Regions from separate parts of the Rhodopseudomonas sp. P1 genome, predicted to be linked through region 2. Evidence: predicted binding sites of a transcription regulator. Region 2 holds the regulator's gene; each other region holds the start of a gene.
The links. The regulator PhoB, encoded in region 2, activates phosphate uptake and scavenging genes when phosphate is short. The targets are predictions, from matches to a motif close to TGTCATNNANCTGTCAT.

Region 1: LRC39_RS11480 (pyruvate kinase) is a predicted target of PhoB. The motif match lies at 4,146-4,162, and genes of this name have one in related genera.
Region 3: phnF (phosphonate metabolism transcriptional regulator PhnF) is a predicted target of PhoB. The motif match lies at 4,677-4,693, and genes of this name have one in related genera.

What each region holds. Positions count from the first base shown of each region.
Region 1 is NZ_CP088006.1:2,467,589-2,474,673, reverse strand. It holds gene LRC39_RS11510 (branched-chain amino acid ABC transporter permease) at 1-221, opposite strand, end outside; gene LRC39_RS11505 (branched-chain amino acid ABC transporter permease) at 223-1,098, opposite strand; gene LRC39_RS11500 (ABC transporter ATP-binding protein) at 1,138-1,884, opposite strand; gene LRC39_RS11495 (ABC transporter ATP-binding protein) at 1,877-2,632, opposite strand; gene LRC39_RS11490 (hypothetical protein) at 2,818-3,465, opposite strand; gene LRC39_RS11485 (ArsC family reductase) at 3,661-4,008, opposite strand; gene LRC39_RS11480 (pyruvate kinase) at 4,227-5,705, shown strand; gene LRC39_RS11475 (hypothetical protein) at 5,816-6,787, shown strand; gene LRC39_RS11470 (NAD(P)/FAD-dependent oxidoreductase) at 6,976-7,085, shown strand, end outside.
Region 2 is NZ_CP088006.1:5,244,956-5,252,040, reverse strand. It holds gene pstA (phosphate ABC transporter permease PstA) at 1-336, shown strand, start outside; gene pstB (phosphate ABC transporter ATP-binding protein PstB) at 333-1,154, shown strand; gene phoU (phosphate signaling complex protein PhoU) at 1,178-1,894, shown strand; gene phoB (phosphate regulon transcriptional regulator PhoB) at 1,968-2,681, shown strand; gene LRC39_RS24255 (GcrA family cell cycle regulator) at 3,031-3,540, opposite strand; gene LRC39_RS24250 (aspartate aminotransferase family protein) at 4,017-5,228, shown strand; gene argF (ornithine carbamoyltransferase) at 5,228-6,163, shown strand; gene LRC39_RS24240 (Hsp33 family molecular chaperone) at 6,418-7,085, shown strand, end outside.
Region 3 is NZ_CP088006.1:758,133-765,217, reverse strand. It holds gene phnC (phosphonate ABC transporter ATP-binding protein) at 1-756, shown strand, start outside; gene phnD (phosphonate ABC transporter substrate-binding protein) at 865-1,773, shown strand; gene phnE (phosphonate ABC transporter, permease protein PhnE) at 1,842-2,723, shown strand; gene phnE (phosphonate ABC transporter, permease protein PhnE) at 2,720-3,586, shown strand; gene LRC39_RS03585 (hypothetical protein) at 3,733-3,888, shown strand; gene phnF (phosphonate metabolism transcriptional regulator PhnF) at 3,910-4,638, opposite strand; gene phnG (phosphonate C-P lyase system protein PhnG) at 4,750-5,223, shown strand; gene phnH (phosphonate C-P lyase system protein PhnH) at 5,226-5,828, shown strand; gene LRC39_RS03565 (carbon-phosphorus lyase complex subunit PhnI) at 5,832-6,929, shown strand; gene LRC39_RS03560 (alpha-D-ribose 1-methylphosphonate 5-phosphate C-P-lyase PhnJ) at 6,926-7,085, shown strand, end outside.

The sequences.
Region 1 (7,085 bases), 2.5 Mb from region 2:
AACATCGCGTGGCCGAACGACAGCAGGCCGCCATAGCCGATCAGCAGATTGAAGGCGCAGGCGAGCAGCGCGAAGCACAGTCCCTGCATCACGAAGAACGGATAGACGCCGGTGAACGGCACCACCACCAGCAGCGCGGTCATGATGCCGAACGCGATCATCTCGTCGCGCACCGGGCGGCGGGTCGTGGTCGGGACGGAATTCTGCGTAATCGTGGTCATGTCAGGTTGCCCGTCCAGTCAGGCCCGAGGGTTTCACCAGCAACACCAGCACCATCAGCACGAACACCACGGTGTTGGAGGCCTCGGGGTAGAAATACTTGGTCAAGCCCTCGATCACGCCGAGGGTGAAGCCGGTGATGATCGAGCCCATGATCGAGCCCATGCCGCCGATCACCACCACCGCGAACACCACGATGATCAGATCGGCGCCCATCAGCGGCCGGACCTGGTTGATCGGCGCCGACAGCACGCCGGCCAGCGCCGCCAGCCCGACGCCGAGTCCGTAGGTCAGCGTGATCATCCGCGGCACGTTGATGCCGAACGCCCGCACCAGTGTCGGGTTCTCCGTGGCGGCGCGCAGGTACGCGCCGAGCCGTGTGCGCTCGATCAGGAACCAGGTAAGCAGGCACACCACCAGCGAGAACACCACCACCCAGCCGCGATACACCGGCAGATACATAAAGCCGAGATTGATCGCGCCGCGCAGCTGTTCGGGGATCGCATAAGGCAGGCCGGACGAGCCGAAATAGTTCTGGAACACGCCCTGGATGATCAGCGCCACGCCGAAGGTCAGCAGCAGGCCGTACAGGTGATCGAGCCCGGACAGCCATTGCAGCAGCGTGCGCTCCATCACCATACCGAACAGGCCGACGATGATCGGCGACAAAATCAGTGCCCACCAATAGTTCAGGCCGAGCAGGTTGAGCAGGAAATACGCGCAGAAAGCGCCCATCATATACAACGCGCCGTGCGCGAAGTTGATGATGTTGAGCATGCCGAAGATCACGGCAAGGCCGAGGCTGAGCAGCGCATAGAACGAGCCGTTGATCAGGCCGACCAGAAGCTGCGCCAACAGAGCGGGGACGTTGATATCCATCTTGCTCTCAGTCTTTCGTGGAGGTCACCGGTCCCGCCGTCAGACGCCGAGATAGGTGTGAAGCTTGTCCATGTTGGCTTCGAGCTCGGAATTGGCGAAGCCGTCGATGATCTTGCCGTGCTCGACCACGTAGTAGCGATCGGCCACCGTGGCGGCGAAGCGGAAGTTCTGCTCAACCAAGAGAATGGTGAAGCCCTGCTTCTTCAGCCGCGCGATGGTGTGGCCGATCTGCTGGATGATCACCGGCGCCAGACCTTCGGTCGGCTCGTCCAGCATCAGGAACCGCGCCCCGGTGCGCAGGATGCGGGCGATCGCCAGCATCTGCTGTTCGCCGCCCGAGAGCTTGGTGCCCTGGCTCTTCAGCCGCTCGCGCAGGTTCGGGAACAGTTCGAAGATCTGATCGAGCGACAGCCCGCCGGGGCGAACCTGCGGCGGCAGCATCAGGTTTTCGCGCACGTCGAGGCTGGCGAAGATGCCGCGCTCCTCGGGGCAGAACGCGATGCCGCGGCGGGCGATCTTGTCCGACGACGCCCGGCTGATGTCGGTGCCGTCGAACGTGATGGTGCCGCTGCGCTTGCCGACGATCCCCATCACCGCCTTCAGCGTGGTGGTCTTGCCGGCGCCATTGCGGCCGAGCAGCGTCACCACCTCGCCTTCGCGGACGTCGAAATTCATGCCGTGCAGAATGTGGGATTCGCCGTACCACGCCTGCAGATCGCGCACGCTCAGCATCGCTGCGCCGGCAGCCGACTTTGCGGGCCGTTCCATTGTGGTCGCCTCAACCATGGCCCGCTCCGAGATAGGCTTCCTTGACCCGCTGATCCTGGGTCAGGTCGGTGTAGTTGCCTTCCGCCAGCACCTGACCGCGGGTCAGGACGGTGATGACGTCCGACAGATTGGCGACAACGCTCAAATTGTGCTCGACCATCAGGATCGTGTACTTGGCCGAGATCCGCTTGATCAGCGCCGCGATCTTGTCGATGTCCTCGTGCCCCATGCCGGCCATCGGCTCATCGAGCAGCATCATCTCCGGATCGAGCGCCAGCGTGGTGGCGATCTCCAGCGCACGCTTGCGGCCGTAAGCCATCTCGACCGCGGGCGTGTCGGCGAACTCGCTCAGCCCGACGTCATCGAGCAGTTCCCGCGCCCGGTGGTTGTACTTGTCGAGCACGCTCTTGGAGCGCCAGAAATCGAACGACGACCCGTGCTGCCGCTGCAGCGCCACCCGCACGTTCTCGAGCGCGGTCAGATGCGGGAACACCGCCGAGATCTGGAAGGAGCGCACCAAGCCGAGCCGCGCCACGTCGGCCGGCGCCATCGCGGTGATGTCCTGCCCATTGTACAGGATCTGCCCGGCGGACGGTCGCAGGAACTTGGTGAGCAGATTGAAGCACGTGGTCTTCCCGGCCCCGTTCGGACCGATCAGTGCATGAATGTGACCACGGCGGACCCGCAGGTTGACGTCCCGCACGGCAAAGAAGCCGGCGAATTCCTTCGTCAATCCATTGGTTTCGAGGATGATATCATCGGCCAAGCAACTTCCCCCCATCGAACGCAGGCGGTGCCGGCGCAGACGTCCGATGTCTTCTTTTTTGGAGCCGGTGCTCGGAGCGCCGTTGGCGCCCGGCCCGTCTTTCTGGCCCGACTATGCCGCTATTCGCGAGCCTTGTGCAAGATGCAAAGCTGGGCAGCGAAAAAGACGGCATCCACTACCGCGAGCTATGGGCCGGCGGCCGGCAGATCGACCTTCAGCCATTCGACTGCCAGGCTGACGAAGTCGGCGAAGGTCAATTCCGTAGGGTCGAGTTCGGCATGACGACAAACCTGCGGCAGGGCCGTTTCGAACAACTGATACCTGCGAAACACCTCGGCGCCGCCGGGAAGAGTCCGGCCGGACGCCGTCCGCAACCAGTTCCGGACCGCCGCAATGGCGCGTTTCTGCTCGCCGCCATGAGCCTGGATATCCTGGCCGGCAATGTCGGACATGAATTTCTGGTAGCGATAGCGCTCGGTGTCGAGCACCAGGCACGTCTTCTGCCGCTGCACCCGTCCGCCGCACCGCTTCACACCTAGGAACATGCCGAGTTCGAGCGGCATGTTGAACCGCGGTAGTTGGGAGTGGTCGTCGAGCTCGGTTCGGGAAAGATCGTGAATTCCGAAACGGCAACGCTCGATGATCGAGAAGATCTTCTCGATCCGCGGCTGGCTGCCGTCATCGATCTCAAGGGCGCATCTTGCGCGAAATCCGCACAGAATGACGGTGAAGACGATCGCGTTGAAGAGAGGCTTGTATTGGGAATCGAACGGGCAGTTGACGAAGACGCTGTCGTCGTAGTCGGCGGACTGCTTACTTAGCTTTCGCGCCATGCACTTCGCGCACCGCCTTGCGGATGTCCTTCAGGGAAGCGGAACTCGGTCGCTGCTTGGGCTGCAACAGGGTGACCTTCGTCGCTTCCTCGCGCGACCGTGCGGGAGGTACGTACCGAATGAATCGCCCCGTCTCGGCGTGCCGTTTGTTCGTCATACGATTAAGAATGCAATATCCCTGGTCAGGTTCAAGCCCTAATCGAACACCTCGGCATAGGCTTCCGGGCGGAAGCCGACCAGCAGCTTACGGCCGTGCTCCAGCACCGGACGCTTGATCATCGACGGCTGCGCCAGCATTAGCGCGATCGCCTTAGCTTCGGTCAGCCCCTCTTTGTCCGCCTCGGGCAGCTTGCGGAAGGTGGTGCCGGCGCGATTGAGCAGCGTCTCCCAGCCGGCCTGCTTCGCCCAGCGCTCGAGATGCTCCCGGTCGATGCCCGCGGTCTTGTAGTCGTGGAACGTGTAGCTGACGCTGTGGCCATCGAGCCAGGTCCGCGCCTTCTTCATCGTGTCGCAGTTCTTGATGCCATAGAGGATGGTGGGCACGCGCAGGCTCCGCAAGATTGAAAGCAATCGACTCGCATTCAGGCCGCCCACCCATCAGCCGTCAAGCGCGATGGCCGCGCTGTGCATGAACTCGCGAAAGAAGCTGGGAAGAAAGTCTGAGGCTGCGGAACGGCACCTGTCACATCGGTTTCATCCAGCGCTCCTAGAGCGGGTGGAATGCGGTTCTCTATGCCGCCCAAACCCGTGAGATGCCTGCGATGTCGACCGAAATCCTCCGCCTCAAGCACAAGCTCGACACGCTGATCACCGAGATCGACGAAGGCAGCCGCGAGCGGCTGGCCGGCTGGGCGGATCAGATCCATCGTCCCGGCTTCGGCCCCAGCGCCGCCAACCTCGCCCACTATCTGGCGCTGCGTCACCACGATCTGCGCCCGCTGCAGCACGCCCTGATGGCGCTGGGGCTGTCCTCGCTCGGCCGGCTCGAAAGCCGGGTGATGCCGACGCTGCTCGCGGTGCGCGCCACCCTGGCGGCGCTGGCGGGCGAGCCGGACATGCTGCGGCCGTCGTCGAAGCAGTTCTTCGCCGGCGAGCACGATCTCGCCAGCCGCAGCGCCGAGCTGTTCGGACCGCTGTCGGGCGCCCGCCACTCCGCCCTGCTGGTCACCTGCCCGTCCGAAGCCGCCGACGATCCGACCTTCATGCTGCGGCTCGCCGAGCGCGGCGTCGAGGCAGTGCGGATCAACTGCGCCCACGACGATGCCGCCGCCTGGCAGCGGATGATCAATCACCTCCATGTCGCAGAGGAGGCGACCGGGCGTCGGATGAAGGTGCTGATGGATATTGCCGGCCCCAAGATCCGGACCGGCGCCGCGCGCACGCCCGACGGCCGCGACCGCATCGTCACCGGCGATCTGGTGGCGATCGTGGCGCAGGGCGAATTCGAGCGGATTGATCTCGACGACGAGCATTTCGCGGTGGAATGCACCTTGCCCGATCCGCTGACCCGCGCCGCCGTCGGCGCCCGGGTGTTCGTCGACGACGGCAAACTGTGCGTCCGGATCGAGCGCAAGACGGCGTGGGGTCTCGTCGGCCGCGTCACCGCCACCGCCGACACCGGCTTCCGGCTGAAGCCGGAGAAAGGCCTGAACTTCCCGGATACGCCGCTCGACATCCCGGCGCTCACCGCCAAGGACCGCGCCGACCTCGATTTCGTCGCCGCCCATGCCGACGGCGTCGAGTTCTCGTTCGTGCAGTCGGTCGGCGACGTGAAGATGCTGCAGGCTGCGCTCGCCGAACGCCGGCCCGACGACTGGCACAAGCTGTCGCTGGTGCTGAAGATCGAGACGCCAGATGCGGTCGCGCACCTGCCGGACATTCTGGTCCAGGCCGCCGGCCGCCAGCCGACCGCGGTGATGATCGCGCGCGGCGATCTGGCGGTCGAGATCGGCTTCGCCCGGCTCGCCGAAATGCAGGAAGAGATCCTGTGGATCGGCGAAGCCGCCCATGTCCCGGTGATCTGGGCCACCCAGGTGCTCGAACATCTGGTGAAGAAAGGCACGCCGTCGCGGGGCGAAATGACCGACGCCGCGATGGCGGCACGCGCCGAATGCGTGATGCTGAACAAGGGCCCGTATCTGTTCAAGGGGATCACCGAGCTCGATACGCTGCTCGGCCGGATGGCCGACCATCAGCACAAGAAGACGCCGCAGCTCCGGCGGCTGCGTAGCTGGGGGTGAGCGCAATCACTTTCGGTATCAACCTAAGGTTGACTCTATAACTCCTTCGTTCACTCTATGTTCCCAAACGGGCAGAGCCGCTGTGCCGGCCGGAGTGAGCGGAGGAAATCATGAGGCAGCAGACGGCTCGATTTGCAGCCGCGATCACCCTGCTGATGACCTTGGGCGTGACGGCAGCGCCGGGGCACGCCGAAGAGGCTGCGGTCGATCGGATCGACGCCGCGCTGCAGAACATCACCAGCATCGTCCGGGCCAAAAAGGTCGGCTACGCGACGATCTGGGACGGCAACAAATACATCCAGTGCCGCCGCCTGCCGAGCCGCGAGATGCGCTGCGAAGCTGCCGGCCCGACGCTGCAACCAACGTTGAAGCACGTCCTGACGATCGAACGGCAAAATCGGCTTGCGGCGCTCGGCTGGACCATAGATCCGGCTTTCGGCAACTACGCGAAAGTATTTCCGGCCGACGCGCCGACCGGCCAGATCTCTGCGGACATCTTACGCACGCTGACTGATGCCTACGACATCAACCTTCAAGACCTCGAACTGAAAACCGACTGGGTGATCGACATCCCCTGCCCGCCGCGGAACGGGCCGTCCCAGAATCTCGCCGGCATGGTCAGCGGCGCACCGTCGATGCGTTCGACGGCGCTACTCACTTGCTCCTATGCGGCGAACCCGCAGCCGCAGACCGCCGAAACTGCGGAAGCGCTGATCAAGCTGTACGGTCCGTCGGTCACAGCAGAGATTCAGCGACTGCGGGTGAACGCGGCACATCGGGTCTATGCGGTGTTCGACAGCGGCATCGGCTACATCCAGTGCATGCCGGAAACGCCGCCGGTGGCGCTGTATTGCGAGGCCGCGTCGGCCGAAAGCTGGGCGGCGTTGAGCGCCGTCCTGAATCCGGATCGCATCGCCCGCCTGACGGCCGCCGGCTACAAGGAGCCCGGCCGCGCGCCGAACTACAGCAAGAGCTATCCGCTGACCCTGACGGATGCCGCGATCGCCGCCGAAATCCTCACATTGCTGCACGACGTCTACAACTACACCGGCGCGTCCAAGCTCGACGTCAAGACCGAATAGAGCCGCACACGCGGCCATTGCAAACGCTGTCGCCACTGCGTGCATCGCAGCAACCGACTGATCACAACTTCACTAGCTGGCTCGCTTCGCTCTCCCCTCGGATGCACGCGATGGTATCATCGCGAAAAAACGACGCCGCATCGCGACGCAACAATGCTGTCAAAACAACAGCCCATGGGAGGACCAGCATGCTCGACACCGCACCGAACGGCAAAGTCACCACGCTCCTCGGACAACTCGACGACGCGCTGAGCGCCGGCGACATCGACCGCGCGGTCGATCTGTTTCAGACCGACTG
Region 2 (7,085 bases):
GCCGCCTCGGCGCTCGGCCTGCCGCGCTCGCTGGTGATCCGCCGGATCGCCTATCGCGCCGCCCGCGCCGGTCTGATCACCGGCATCCTGCTGGCGACCGCCCGTGTCGCCGGCGAGACCGCGCCGCTGCTGTTCACCGCGCTCAGCAACCAGTTCTTCAGCCTGGATCTGACCAAGACGATGGCCAACCTGCCGGTGACCATCAACAACTTCGTCCAGAGCCCCTACGCTTACTGGAAGCAGCTCGCCTGGACCGGCGCGCTGCTGATCACCCTGACCGTGCTTGCCCTGAACATTGGCGCGCGCATCATCGGCGCCGAGAGGACCACGAAATGACCGAGATCTCGATCGCCACCAGCGTTCCGTCCGCGATGCCGCCGATCGGCGCCCAGCCGGACGGCCCGGCCAAGGTGACCGTACGCGACCTCAACTTCTACTACGGTCAGAACCACGCGCTGAAGCACATCAATCTGGCGCTCGCCACCAACCGCGTCACCGCGTTCATCGGTCCGTCGGGCTGCGGCAAGTCGACCCTGCTGCGCATCTTCAACCGGATGTATGATCTGTATCCGGGGCAGCGCGCCGAGGGGCAGGTGCTGCTCGACAACACCAACATCCTCGACCCCAAGCTCGACCTCAACCTGCTGCGCGCGCGGGTCGGCATGGTGTTCCAGAAGCCGACCCCGTTCCCGATGACGATCTATGAGAACATCGCGTTCGGCGTCCGGCTGTACGAGAAGATCTCGAAGTCGGAGATGGACGGACGTGTCGAGAAGGCGCTGCGCGGCGCGGCGCTGTGGAACGAAGTCAAAGACAAGCTCAATGCCTCCGGCCTCAGCCTGTCGGGCGGTCAGCAGCAGCGGCTGTGCATTGCCCGCACCATCGCGGTGCGGCCGGAAGTGATCCTGTTCGACGAGCCGTGCTCGGCGCTCGACCCGATCTCCACTGCCAAGATCGAAGAGCTGATCGACGAGCTGAAGGAACAATACACCATCGCGATCGTGACCCATAACATGCAGCAGGCGGCGCGCGTGTCGGAGTCGACCGCCTTCATGTATCTCGGCGAGCTGATCGAGTTCGGCCCGACCAACAAGATCTTCACCTCGCCGAGCGATCGGCGCACCCAGGACTACATCACCGGCCGGTTCGGCTGACGCGGCGGGCGAGGAGCACGGATATGGGATTCGAACATACCACCAAGGCGTTCGACGGCGACCTGCAGGATCTGACCCGGCTGGTTGCGGAGATGGGCGGCCTGGCCGAGCGTCAGATCGTCGACTCGGTCGATGCGCTGATCCGGCGCGACGTCGCGCTGGCCTCCCGCGTGGTCGCGGCCGATGCCGAGATCGACCAGATGCAGCGGAGTATCGAAGAGCGCGCGGTGCTGACCATCGCGCGGCGCCAGCCGATGGCGATCGACCTGCGCGAAATCGTCGGCGCGATGCGCGTCGCCACCGACCTCGAGCGGATCGGCGATCTGTCGAAGAACATCGCCAAGCGCGTCAATGCGATCGACAGCGACTTCCATCCGCTGAAGCTGATCCGTGGCCTCGAGCACATGACCGACCTCGTGCAATCGCAGGTCAAGGCGGTGCTCGATGCCTATACGGCGCACGATCTGCCGGCCGCGATGGTGGTGTGGAACGGCGACGAGGAAGTCGACGCGATCTGCACCTCGCTGTTCCGCGAGCTGCTCACCTACATGATGGAAGATCCGCGCAACATCTCGTTCTGCATTCACCTGATGTTCTGCGCCAAGAACATCGAGCGGATCGGCGATCATGCGACCAACATCGCCGAGACGGTGTTCTACATGATCGAAGGCCAGCAGATCATGGACAAGCGTCCGAAGGGCGACATGACCACCTTCGCCAACGCGACGCCTGGCAACTGACGCTGCTCTGGCGGCCGGCCCGCCGGGCCGGCGCCATGGGACGGATCGAGACGACACTGAGACGAGGACGACGATGGCTGCGCGCATTCTGGTAGTTGAAGACGAGGAAGCGCTGACGACGCTGCTGCGATACAATCTGGAATCAGAAGGTTACGAGGTCGAGACCGTCGCACGCGGCGACGACGCCGACACCCGGATGAAGGAGCGGATTCCGGATCTCGTGGTCCTGGACTGGATGCTGCCGGGCCTGTCCGGCATCGAACTGTGCCGCCGCCTGCGGGCGCGCAACGACACCAAGCAACTGCCGATCATCATGCTCACCGCGCGCGGCGAGGAAAGCGAGCGCGTCCGCGGGCTCGCCACCGGGGCGGACGATTACATCGTCAAGCCGTTCTCGGTGCCGGAGCTGCTGGCGCGGGTGAAGGGCCTGCTGCGCCGTGCTGCGCCGGAGCGGCTCGCCACCGTGCTGGCGTATGGTGATCTCGAACTCGATCGCGACAAGCGCCGGGTGGCGCGGTCCGGCCGGCCGATCGATCTCGGCCCGACCGAGTATCGCCTGCTCGAATTCTTCCTGGAGCACCCGGGCCGGGTGTTCAGCCGCGAGCAGCTGCTCGACGGCGTCTGGGGGCGCGACATCTATATCGATGAGCGCACCGTCGACGTGCACATCGGCCGCCTGCGCAAGCTGCTCAATATCGGTCGCGAGCAGGACCCGATCCGCACCGTCCGCGGCGCCGGCTACGCGCTCGACGACCGCTTCGCCAAGGTCGAAGGCAGCCCGTCGTAGTTGTTAGCAGGTTTGCGACGTCGGGTGGGCAAAGCGAAGCGTGCCCACCAAGACACTCGTTTCAAATCACGATGACCGCGAGCGTGATTTAGCGACACGTGGGAACGACGCGATGGCGGCGTTTGTCGACTCTATCGCTTTTGCAATCGTTCAGCTGCGGCCTCAGCCCAACATAGCAGCGTCATTCTCCGCGAAGGCGGAGGATCCAGTATTGCAGTGAGTGGGGGGAAGTAACCGACGCTCTGGAATACTGGGTCGCCCGCTTTTGCGGGCGATGACAGTTTGGAGGGATGGCGCAGCCCTGCGCTGCACGCGCGGTTTGCCGCGGCCTCGGGCAGGCGGCGTCAGTCTAGCGCGTGGTCTTGGGAGCTGCGCGGCGGCGATCGCCGACCGGCTGATAGGCGATGCGCGAGTGATGCGCGCAGTAGGGCAGGCCCGGCAGCGACTTGCCGCCGCAGAAGAAGAATTCCGGGCTCGACGGGTCGCCGACCGGCCAGTGGCAGGTGGCTTCGTTGAGTTCCAGCAGCGACAGCCGCTGGTTCATCGGAACCACGTTGTCGAAGGCGATCGGATCGGGCTCGGCTTCCACTTCGAAAGCGTGCGCCAGCGCGGTGTTGCCGCGCGCCACCGGGCGGGTCACCCTCATCATCTGCTGCACCGGGCGCGCCTTGCGCGGCCGCGGCGCTGCCGACGTGGGGCTCTTGGCCCGGCCCGACAGGCCGAGGCGGTGGACCTTGCCGATCACGGCATTGCGGGTAACGTTGCCAAGCTCGGCGGCAATTTGACTCGCCGACAGCCCGCCCTCCCACAATTTCTTCAACTGCTCGACGCGCTCGTCGGTCCAGGTCAATGCCGTCATAGTTCTATCCCTTCCTGCCGCGGGCGCCGAAGGGCGGCGCGGAACCGCGGCTGTGAGGTCGTCAAAATCTCAGCTGTCAGAATCCCTTAGCGCTCGCCGGACGACCCTTGCCGCCCCGGCGTTACGCCTCATCCGAGAACTCGAAATGGATTACAAACCGCGCACGAGATGTCGTACCCGACAGTCAAAAGGCTACAATATGCCGTGACTCGCGCGCAAGAGTCCGACCCGGTGCGTCCACACCTTCTCCTGTGAGTGAGTCCGCGAAGCCACAACAAACAGCGCGAGTGCTGCTTTCCGGCAGCACTTCGTCGAAGCTCCGTGTTGACAGTGAGTTCGACGCTTCTAGAATAATCCCACGTGCCGCCTGGAAAGGCGGCACGTTTCGTTTCCGGGGTACGTTGTCCCAGACTGCGTTCGTGTCATGCGCGTGACGCGGCCGGCCGGCGGCCCGCTATTTTCCGATCGGATCGGCCATGTCTCAGAGCGCTTCAACGTCCCATCTCCTCCCGGTTTTCGCCAGAGCGGATGTCGCGTTCGAGCGCGGCGAAGGTGTCTGGCTGCACGGAACTGATGGCGAGCGCTACCTCGACTTCACCAGCGGCGTCGCCGTCAACGCGCTCGGCCATTGCCATCCGCATCTGGTCGAAGCCTTGCAGCAGCAGGCGACCAAACTGTGGCACATGTCCAACCTGTTCAAGAGCCCGGACGGCGAGAAGCTGGCGGCGCGGCTGTGCGAACAGAGCTTTGCCGACAAGGTGTTCTTCTGCAATTCGGGTGCTGAAGCGGTCGAGTGCGCGCTGAAGATGGCGCGGCACTACCACTTCTCCAAGGGCGAGCCCGAGCGCACCCGGGTGATTACTTTCGAAGGCGCGTTCCACGGCCGCACGCTCGGCACGCTCGCCGCTACCGGCGCGGCAAAGTACCTGGAAGGCTACGGCAAGCCGCTCGACGGTTTCGATCAGTTGCCGCTCGGTGACCTCGATGCGGTCAAGGCCGCGATCGGTCCGACCACCGCCGCGATCCTGATCGAGCCGCTGCAGGGCGAGGGCGGCGTGCGCTCGCCGGAGCTGGCGTTCTTCCGCGGCCTGCGTGAGCTGTGCGACGCGCACGGCCTGCTGCTGATCTTCGACGAAGTCCAGACCGGCATGGGCCGCACTGGCGAACTGTTCGCCTATAAGCGGGTCGGCGTCGCGCCGGATTTGATGTCGCTGGCCAAAGCGCTCGGCGGTGGCTTTCCGATTGGCGCCTGCCTGTCGACCGCGGAAGCCGCGAAGGGCATGGCGCCGGGCGCGCACGGTTCGACCTTCGGCGGCAATCCGCTGGCCGTCGCGGCCGCCAACGCGGTGCTCGATATCATGCTGCAGCCGGGCTTCTTCGACCACGTCAAGAAGATGTCACTGCTGCTGAAACAGAAGCTCGCCGGCGTCGTCGATCGGCATCCGCGCGTCGTCAGCGAAATCCGCGGCGAAGGCTTGCTGCTCGGCCTCAAGGCGGTGGTGCCGTCGCCCGAGCTGATCGCGGCGCTGCGGGCCGAGAAGCTGCTCACCGTCGGCGCCGGCGACAACGTCGTGCGTCTGCTGCCGCCGCTGATCGTCAGCGAGGCCGAACTCGACGAAGCGATCGGGCGACTGGAGCGCGCCTGCGTCACGCTTGCCGGGCAGGCGGCGCAGAAGGAGGCGGTGTGATGAGCAGCTCCAGCAACACGCCGCGGCACTTCCTCGATCTGACCGAACTGCCGACCTCCGAGCTCCGCAACATGCTGGCCGCTGCGGTCGCCATGAAGGCGAAGCGCAAGGCGAACGCCGATGCCGACAAGCCGCTGGCCGGCAAGACGCTGGCGATGATCTTCGACAAGCCGTCGACCCGGACGCGGGTGTCGTTCGACGTCGGCATGCGCCAGCTCGGCGGCGAGTCGATCATGCTGACCGGCGCCGAGATGCAGCTCGGCCGCGGCGAAACCATCGCCGACACCGCGCGGGTGCTGTCGCGCTTCGTCGACATCATCATGATCCGCATCCTCAATCACGAGGCGCTGCTGGAGCTCGCCGCCAACGCCACCGTGCCTGTGATCAACGGCCTGACCCGCAAGTCGCATCCGTGCCAGGTGATGGCCGACGTGATGACGTTCGAGGAGCATCGCGGCCCGATCAAGGGGCGCACCATCGCCTGGACCGGCGACGACAACAACGTGCTGGCGTCGTTCGCTCACGCCGCGCAGCGCTTCGACTTCAAGCTCAACATCGCCACCCCGCCGCAGCTGTCGCCCAGCAAGGCGCTGCGCGACTGGATCAAGCAGAGCGGCGCGGCGATCACCATCGGCACCGATCCGGAGGAAGCCGTGCGCGGCGCCGACTGCGTCGTCACCGACACCTGGGTGTCGATGGGCGACAAGGACGGCGAGCATCGCCACAATTTGCTCAAGCCGTATCAGGTCAACGCCAAGCTGATGTCGCTCGCCCACAAGGACGCGATCTTCATGCACTGCCTGCCGGCGCATCGCGGCGAAGAGGTCACCGACGAGGTGATCGACGGCCCGCAGTCGGTGGTGTTCGACGAAGCCGAGAACCGCCTGCACGCCCAAAAGGGCATTCTGGCCTGGTGCCTCGGCGCGGTCGCGTAGTTACTTCTTCCCATGTGAGCGAAGCGCCCGCCGTGCCCCTCCCCCTTGCGGGGAGGGTCGGCCGAGCGAAGCGGAGGCCGGGGTGGGGGTGCTCCGAGCACTGAGCGTGTGGCTCCCCCACCCGACCGCGCCTTACGGCCGGCCACCCTCCCCGCAAGGGGGAGGGAGACTAAAGCCTGCCCCTTGGCATCGCTGCCATTCGCCTTCCAGTCCGGCCCTTTCGAACTTCGTCCTCTGCCCCCAGATAAGCGCCCATGACCTCACAAGCCCCCGATCCGACCACCCCCGAGATGCCCTCCGTGCGCGCGCCTTCCGCGGTGCCGATCGACGACAGCGTGCTGCCGTTCGAAGTCGGCCCGCTCGATCTGCGCGGCCGGCTGACCAAGCTCGGCCCGGCGCTCGACGAGCTGCTCGCCAAGCACGCCTATCCGGTGCCGGTCGCCAAGCTGCTCGGCGAAGCCATCGTGCTGGCGACGCTGCTCGGCTCGTCGCTGAAGTTCGACGGCCGCTTCATCTTGCAAACCCAGACCGACGGCCCGGTGTCGTTCCTGATCGTCGACTTCCAGGCGCCCGACCGGCTGCGCGCCTATGCGCGCTACGACGAGGCCAAGCTCGAGCCCGGCCTCAGCTCCGGCGCACTGCTCGGCAACGGCCATCTGGCGATGACGATCGATCAGGGCCCCGACATGCGGCGCTATCAGGGCCTCGTGGCGCTCAACGGCGGCGGCCTGGAGGAAGCTGCGCACGAGTACTTCCTGCGCTCCGAACAGATCCCCACCAAGGTGCGGCTCGCGGTCGGCGAAGAGTGGCGTGGCGGCGAGGGCGGCCGGCATCACTGGCGCGCCGGCGGCATGCTGCTGCAATTCCTGCCGAAGTCGCCGGAGCGCGCGCGCCAGGCCGATCTGCATCCCGGCGACGCGCC
Region 3 (7,085 bases), 830 kb from region 2:
GCATCGTTTTCGGTGGAGCGCGGCAGCTTCGTCGGGGTGATCGGCCGATCCGGCGCGGGCAAGTCGACCCTGCTACGCATGCTGAACCGGCTGGCGGAGCCGTCCGAGGGACGCATCCTGTTCGAAGGCGTCGATGTGACCGCGCTGCAGGGCCGCGAACTGCGACAATGGCGCGCACGCTCGGCGATGATCTTTCAGCAGTTCAACCTGATCGGCCGTCTCGACGTACTGACCAATGTGCTGATGGGCCGGCTGTCCGAAGTGCCGTCGTGGCGCTCGCTGGTGCAAATGTGGCCGGAGCAGGATCGCGCCCTTGCGATCTCGGCGCTCGATCAGTTCGATATGGCGTCCTATGCGGCGCAGCGCGCCGACCAGCTTTCCGGCGGCCAGCAGCAGCGCGTCGCGATCGCCCGCGCCCTGGTGCAGCAGCCGGACATCGTGCTCGCCGACGAGCCGATCGCCTCGCTCGACCCGCGCAACACCAAGATCGTGATGGATGCGCTGCTGCGCATCAACAAGCACTTCGGCATCACCGTGCTGTGCAATCTGCATTCGCTCGATCTCGCCCGCAGCTATTGCGACCGGCTGATCGGCATGGCCTCGGGCCGCGTGGTGTTCGACGGTGCGCCGGCCGCGCTCACCGATCAGATCGCGCGCGAACTTTACGATCTCGAAGCCGACGAAGTGCTCGGCGCAGCGCCGCACGTTCCGCACGGCCTTCCCGCCCCCGCATTGGCCGGCGTCGCCGTGGCCTGATCCCGGCGGCGATCGTTCGCCGTTTTCCCTATCCGGCACCGCCCGCGGCGCGTCCGCGTGCGGTCGCCGTGTTTCGACCGTTCACCGACTGAAGAGACAGGAAACCTCATGATCAAGCTCCGTACTCTCGTCGCCGCCGCTGCCGCGCTGGCGTTCACCGCGCACGCCGCGCCGGCGCAGGACTGGAAGGCGAAATATCCCGAGCTGGTGTTCGGCAAGATCCCGGACGAGAACGCCTCGGGCACCACCACCCGCTGGACCCCGCTGACCGACTACCTCACCAAGCAGCTCGGCGTGCCGGTGAAGCTGCGCATCGCCAACGACTATGCGGCGGTGATCGAAGGCCAGCGCGCCGGCAACATCCACATCGGCATGTATGGCCCGGCGTCCTACGCCCGCGCCTATCTGGTCGGTGCCAAGGTCGAGCCGTTCGCCATCGAGGTCAACGGTGACGGCTCAAAGGGCTATCACTCGGTGCTGTATGTGAAGAAGGACTCGCCCTACCAGAAGATCGAAGATCTCAAGGGCAAGAATCTCTGCCTGGTCGACCCGAATTCGACCTCCGGCAACAACGTGCCGCGCTTCATGATGAACAAGATGTCGATTGATCCCGACAAGTTCTTCGCCAAGGTGATCTACGCCGGCAGCCATGAGAACGCGGTGATCGGGGTCGCCCAGGGCACCTGCGATGCGGCGTTCAATTGGTGGAACACCGAGGACGAATCCAACCTGCTGCGGATGGACCGCAAGGGCATGGTCAAGGCCGCGGACTTCCGCATCATCCTGAAGTCGGACCTGATCGTGAACTCGCCGATGGCCTATCTGTCGGACCTGCCGGAAGACCTCAAGGCGGCGATCCGCAAGGCGGTGCTCGATCTGGCCACCAACGATCCGGAAACCTTCAACAAGATCTATGAAGGCAAGGCCAAGCCCTATGCGGCGACCAGCCACAAGGACTACGAGCCGGTGGTCGAGCTAATCAAGTTCGTCGACAGCCTGCGTAAGTCGAAGTCCTGACGCATCCCAGCACATCATCGGACGTGGGCGGCCCACCGGTCGCCCACGTCGTCATGTCGGACAACCGAATGCAGGCAGCCGTCACAGAACTTCCCGAACCGCAGCTCCGCGCCCTCGCCGATCACTACGACGCGGCGGTAGCGGCGAAGCGGCGTCGGTTGGCGCTCGGCGGCGCGATCCTGATCGCCGCGATCGCCGCGGCCGCCTGGATGGGCGAAGTCAATCTGGTCAAGCTGGCCGATAATTTCTGGCGGTTTCCGTCCTACTTCATTTCGATCGCGCCGAAGCTCGCGCTCGCAACCTTGTGGACCGACCTCGCCGACTGGTTCTGGGGCATCAAGCGGTGGACCGGGTTGCTGCTCGACACCATCCTGATTGCCTATGTGGGCACGCTGCTCGGGGCGCTCGCCGGCTTCGCGCTGTGCTTTCTCGCCTCGGCCAATCTGGTGCGTTCGCGCACGCTGGTCTTCGTCACCCGCCGCTTCCTTGAATTCTGCCGCACCGTGCCGGAGATCGTATTCGCGCTGCTGTTCGTGCTGGCGTTCGGGCTCGGCCCGCTGCCCGGCGTGCTGGCGATCGCGATTCACACCGCCGGCGCGCTCGGCAAGCTGTTCGCCGAAGTCGTCGAGAACATCGACGACAAGCCGCTGGAAGGCGTGGTGTCGTCCGGCGGTGATTGGTTCGAGATGGTCCGGTTTGCGGTGGTGCCGCAGGTGCTGTCGAACTTCGTCAGCTACGCGCTGCTGCGGTTCGAGATCAATGTCCGCGGCGCGGCCGTGATGGGCTTCGTCGGTGCCGGCGGCATCGGTCAGGACCTGATCGAAGCGGTGCGCAAGTTCTATTACAGCGACGTCAGCGCCATCCTGCTGCTGATCATCGTCACCGTGATGGCGATCGACTATTTCACCGAAGGCGTGCGCCGCCGCCTGATCGGCCAGGAGCGACGATGAGCACCGCCCGCCGCACCCTGAGCTTCGGCGACGAAGCCGGCATCGCCGCCCGCTTTCCCGAACACTTCCGTCCCAACTGGATCAACCGCGCCAAGCTGATCGGCGGCCTGACATTGGCCGCGGCCATCTTCGTGTTTGGCCTGATCCGTCTCGAGATCCCGTTTGACAGGTTATTCAGCGGCATCGGCCGTCTGATCGAATTTCTCGGCCTGATGCTGCCACCCGATCCGGGATCGTGGCAGCTCGCGCAAGTCTATCTGCACGCGATGGGCGAAACGCTGGCGATCGCCTTTCTCGGCACGCTCGGCGGTGCATTGCTGGCGTTTCCAGTGTCGTTCCTGGCGGCGCGCAACGTGCTACGCATCCGCCCGCTGCAATTGCTGACACGGCGCCTGCTCGACGCAGTGCGCGGCGTCGACACGCTGATCTGGGCGCTGATCTGGGTCGGCGTCGTCGGGCTCGGCCCGTTCGCCGGGATTCTGGCGGTGATGTGCTCGGACTTCGGCAATTTCGGCAAGCTGTTCTCGGAGGCCTTCGAGGCCGCCGACGAAAAGGCGAGCGAAGGCGTCAAGGCGACCGGCGGCTCGCACGTCCACAGCGTCCGCTTCGGCATGTTGCCGCAGGTGGTCCCGATCCTGGCCAGCCAGGTGCTGTACTTCTTCGAATCCAACACGCGCTCCGCCACCATCATCGGCATCGTCGGCGCCGGCGGCATCGGATTGCAGCTCGCCGAGCAGATCCGCGTGCTGGAGTGGCAGAAGGTGTCGTTCCTGATCCTGATGATCCTGGTCACCGTGGCAGCGATCGACTGGATCTCCAGCAAGCTGCGCTTCGCGATCATCGGCCGAAAGGCGGTTGGATAGCCACTGATGCGCGTGCGGATCGATCCCGACCCATTTCTTTATGTCGCCCCTATCAGAACGCAGTCGTCGGCCTCTCGATCCTTTATGCCGATCGGCCGATCTTTCCGTTGCGTTCGGCAAGTCCCGAACGACACGGAGGATCGAGCATGTACAGCCAGGGTGCGATTTATAGCGGGCGGAATCGCAGGGCCACCGTCCGGGCGCAGAAGGCGTGGCGCTCGAGCTTGCTGCTCGGCGCGCTGATGATCGTCAGCATCGCCATCAATGCCGCCATCGTGCTCGCCACCGGCAATGGCGGATAGTCATCGCGGCCTCAACGCCGGCTAATCCGGCTCGATCACGAACTCGACCCGCTCAGCGGCGAAGCGGGCGCGGGAGGTCAGCAGCGGTGTGCCGTCGGCAGCGACGTCGATACTCTCCACCACCAGCACCGGCCGTCCGGCCGCGAGATCGAGCCGCGCCGCATCGGCGGCATCGACCACCGAGGCGGTGATCCGGGTCGACAGCCGGCGATAGTCGCTGATGCCGTAATGCGCCAGCACCTTGGTCATCGAGCGTTTCGCCGCGAACACCTTGGGCGCATCGGGAAATCGCACCGCCGACAGCCAGGTCGTGCCGCGACTGATCGGCACGCCATCCGCCGATCGCAGCGCCTCGATCCGGAACAGTGGCGCGCCGATGTCGAGATCGAGCTGGCCGGCCAACGCGCCGGTCGCGGCCTCGCGCTCCGCGGCGATCAATTGACCGCGCGGCTCGCGCCCTCCTGCATTGATGATTTCGGAAAACCGCGTCCGGGTGCGCAGCGGATAAGCGATCCGCCGGCTGCGGACGAAGGTGCCGCTGCCACGCTCGGCGCGCACCAATCCACGCTCCGCCAGCGCCGCGAGCGCCCGCCGCACGGTGTGGCGGTTGACGCCGTAGTTCTCGGCAATCTCGGTCTCCCCCGGCAGCTTGCCGCCGGGCAGATAGCGGCCGTCGGCAATTGCCAGCTCGATGCCGTCGGCGACCTGACGCCACAGCGCGACGCCTGAAGAGAGTGCTTCGGCGGTCATGACCGGAACGCTTTCGTGATCATCGCCACGGAATTCGTCGTCATCGAGTTTTCACATTGTGCCTCTATCAAGTTGTCTATTAACATAGACAACTTGAACTGGGCAATGGCGATGCACGCCGAAACCACGAACCTCCCCGAACAAGCTGCGATCGCGCGGCGCCGCGCCGCGATGGCGGTGTTGGCTGCGTCGGATACCGCAGCGATCGACGCGCGCGTCGGCGCCCTGGCGCCGCCGGCCTTCACGCTGCTCCGTGAGCCGGAACAGGGACTGGTGATGCTGCGCGGCCGGATCGGCGGCGATGGCGCCGCCTTCAATGTCGGCGAGGCGACGGTGTCGCGCGCTGCGGTGCGGCTCGCCAGCGGCGAGGTCGGGCTCGGCTACACGCTGGGCCGAGATCGGACCAAGGCGAAGCTGATCGCGCTGTGCGACGCGCTGCTGCAATCGGCGGACTATTCGGCTGCGGTCGAGGCCGAGGTGATCGCGCCGCTGCGAACCGAGGTGGAAGCCGCTCGCGCCGAAAAGGCGGCCCAGACGGCTGCCACCAAGGTCGATTTCTACACGCTGGTGCGAGGCGAGGGCTGACCATGACCACCACCGAACTTGCCGCCGGCTTTGCCGACAAGGTGCTCGGGGCGCAATCGACCTTCCGCGCCGTGATGAAAGCGATGGCGCGGCCCGGCCGCATCCAACGCATCAGCGTCGAAGCCGGCACACCGGCGCCGCTGATGCACGGCAGCGCCGCACTGGCGCTGACGCTGTTCGATCACGACACGCCGATCTGGCTCGACGAGACGATCGCGGCGGACGGCACCGTGGCGCAGTGGCTGAAGTTTCACACCGGTGCGCCGCTGACCGGCGATCCCTCCTCCGCGGCGTTCGCGCTGATCGGGGACGGCTCAGTGTTGCTGCCGCTCGAGCGGTTCGCGGTCGGCACGCCGGAATATCCGGACCGGTCGACCACACTCATTATTCAAGTGCAGGCGCTCGGCTCCGGCGCCAGCTTCCGGCTGCACGGTCCAGGCATCGACGGCGAGGCGCTGCTGCAGGCATCGCTGCAGCCGGTCGACCTGTTCGATCGCCTGAATATCAACGCAGCGCTGTTTCCGCGCGGCTTCGACGTGGTGCTGGTGAACGGCGACCAGGTGGTGGCGATCCCGCGTACCACGCGCCTCAGCCAAGGGAGCTGACCGATGTATGTCGCAGTCAAAGGCGGCGAACGCGCCATCGACAATGCCCACCGGCTGCTCGCCGATGCCCGTCGCGGGAAGCGTAACGTGCCGGAGCTGACGCTCGACCAGATTTCCGAACAGCTCGCGCTCGGCGTCGATCGGGTGATGAGCGAAGGCTCGCTGTACGACCGCGAGCTGGCGGCGCTGGCGATCAAGCAGGCGCGCGGCGATCTGATCGAAGCGATCTTCCTGGTGCGGGCATTCCGCGCCACGCTGCCGCGGTTCGGTTCGTCCGAGCCGGTCGACACCGGCGCAATGGCGGTCCGGCGGCGCATTTCCTCGACCTTCAAGGACATTCCGGGCGGCCAGATCCTCGGCCCGACCTTCGACTACACCCACCGGCTGCTCGATCCGCAGCTCGCCGAAGGCGGCGATCCGGCCGAGCCGGCGACAGCGGAAGCCAGTGACGCACCGACGCCACGGGTGACCGACATCCTGCGCCAGGACGGCCTGATCGAAGAGTCACCGGTTGCCGCGGACGACGCAGCCGTGGGCGACCTCACCCGTGAGCCGCTGAATTTTCCAGCCGGACGCGACCTGCGGCTGCAGAACCTCGCCCGCGCCGACGAGGGCTTTCTGCTGGCACTCGGCTATTCCACCCAGCGCGGCTACGGCCGCAACCATCCGTTCGCCGGCGAGATCCGTTTCGGCGAAGTCGAGGTGTTCTTCGAGGCAGAAGACGCCGGCTTCGCGGTGCCGCTCGGCAGCGTGGCGCTGACCGAGTGCCAGATGGTCAATCAGTTCAAAGGCTCGGCGACCGAGGCGCCGCGCTTCACCCGAGGCTACGGCCTCGCCTTCGGCCAGAGCGAGCGCAAGGCGATGTCGATGGCCTTGGTCGATCGCGCGCTGCGCGCGCAAGAACTCGGCGAGGACATCAAGGCGCCGGCGCAGGACGAGGAGTTCGTGCTGTCGCATTCCGACAACGTCCAGGCGACCGGCTTCGTCGAGCATCTGAAGCTGCCGCACTACGTCGATTTCCAGTCCGAGCTCGGCCTGCTGCGCAAGCTGCGCGCCGAATTCAACCAGGACCAACCCGAGCTGCGCGAGGCTGCGGAATGACCGAGGCGACTTACAACTTCGCTTATCTCGACGAGCAGACCAAGCGGATGATCCGCCGCGCGATCCTGAAAGCGATCGCGATCCCCGGCTATCAGGTGCCGTTCGCCAGCCGCGAGATGCCGATGCCTTATGGTTGGGGCACCGGCGGCGTGCAGG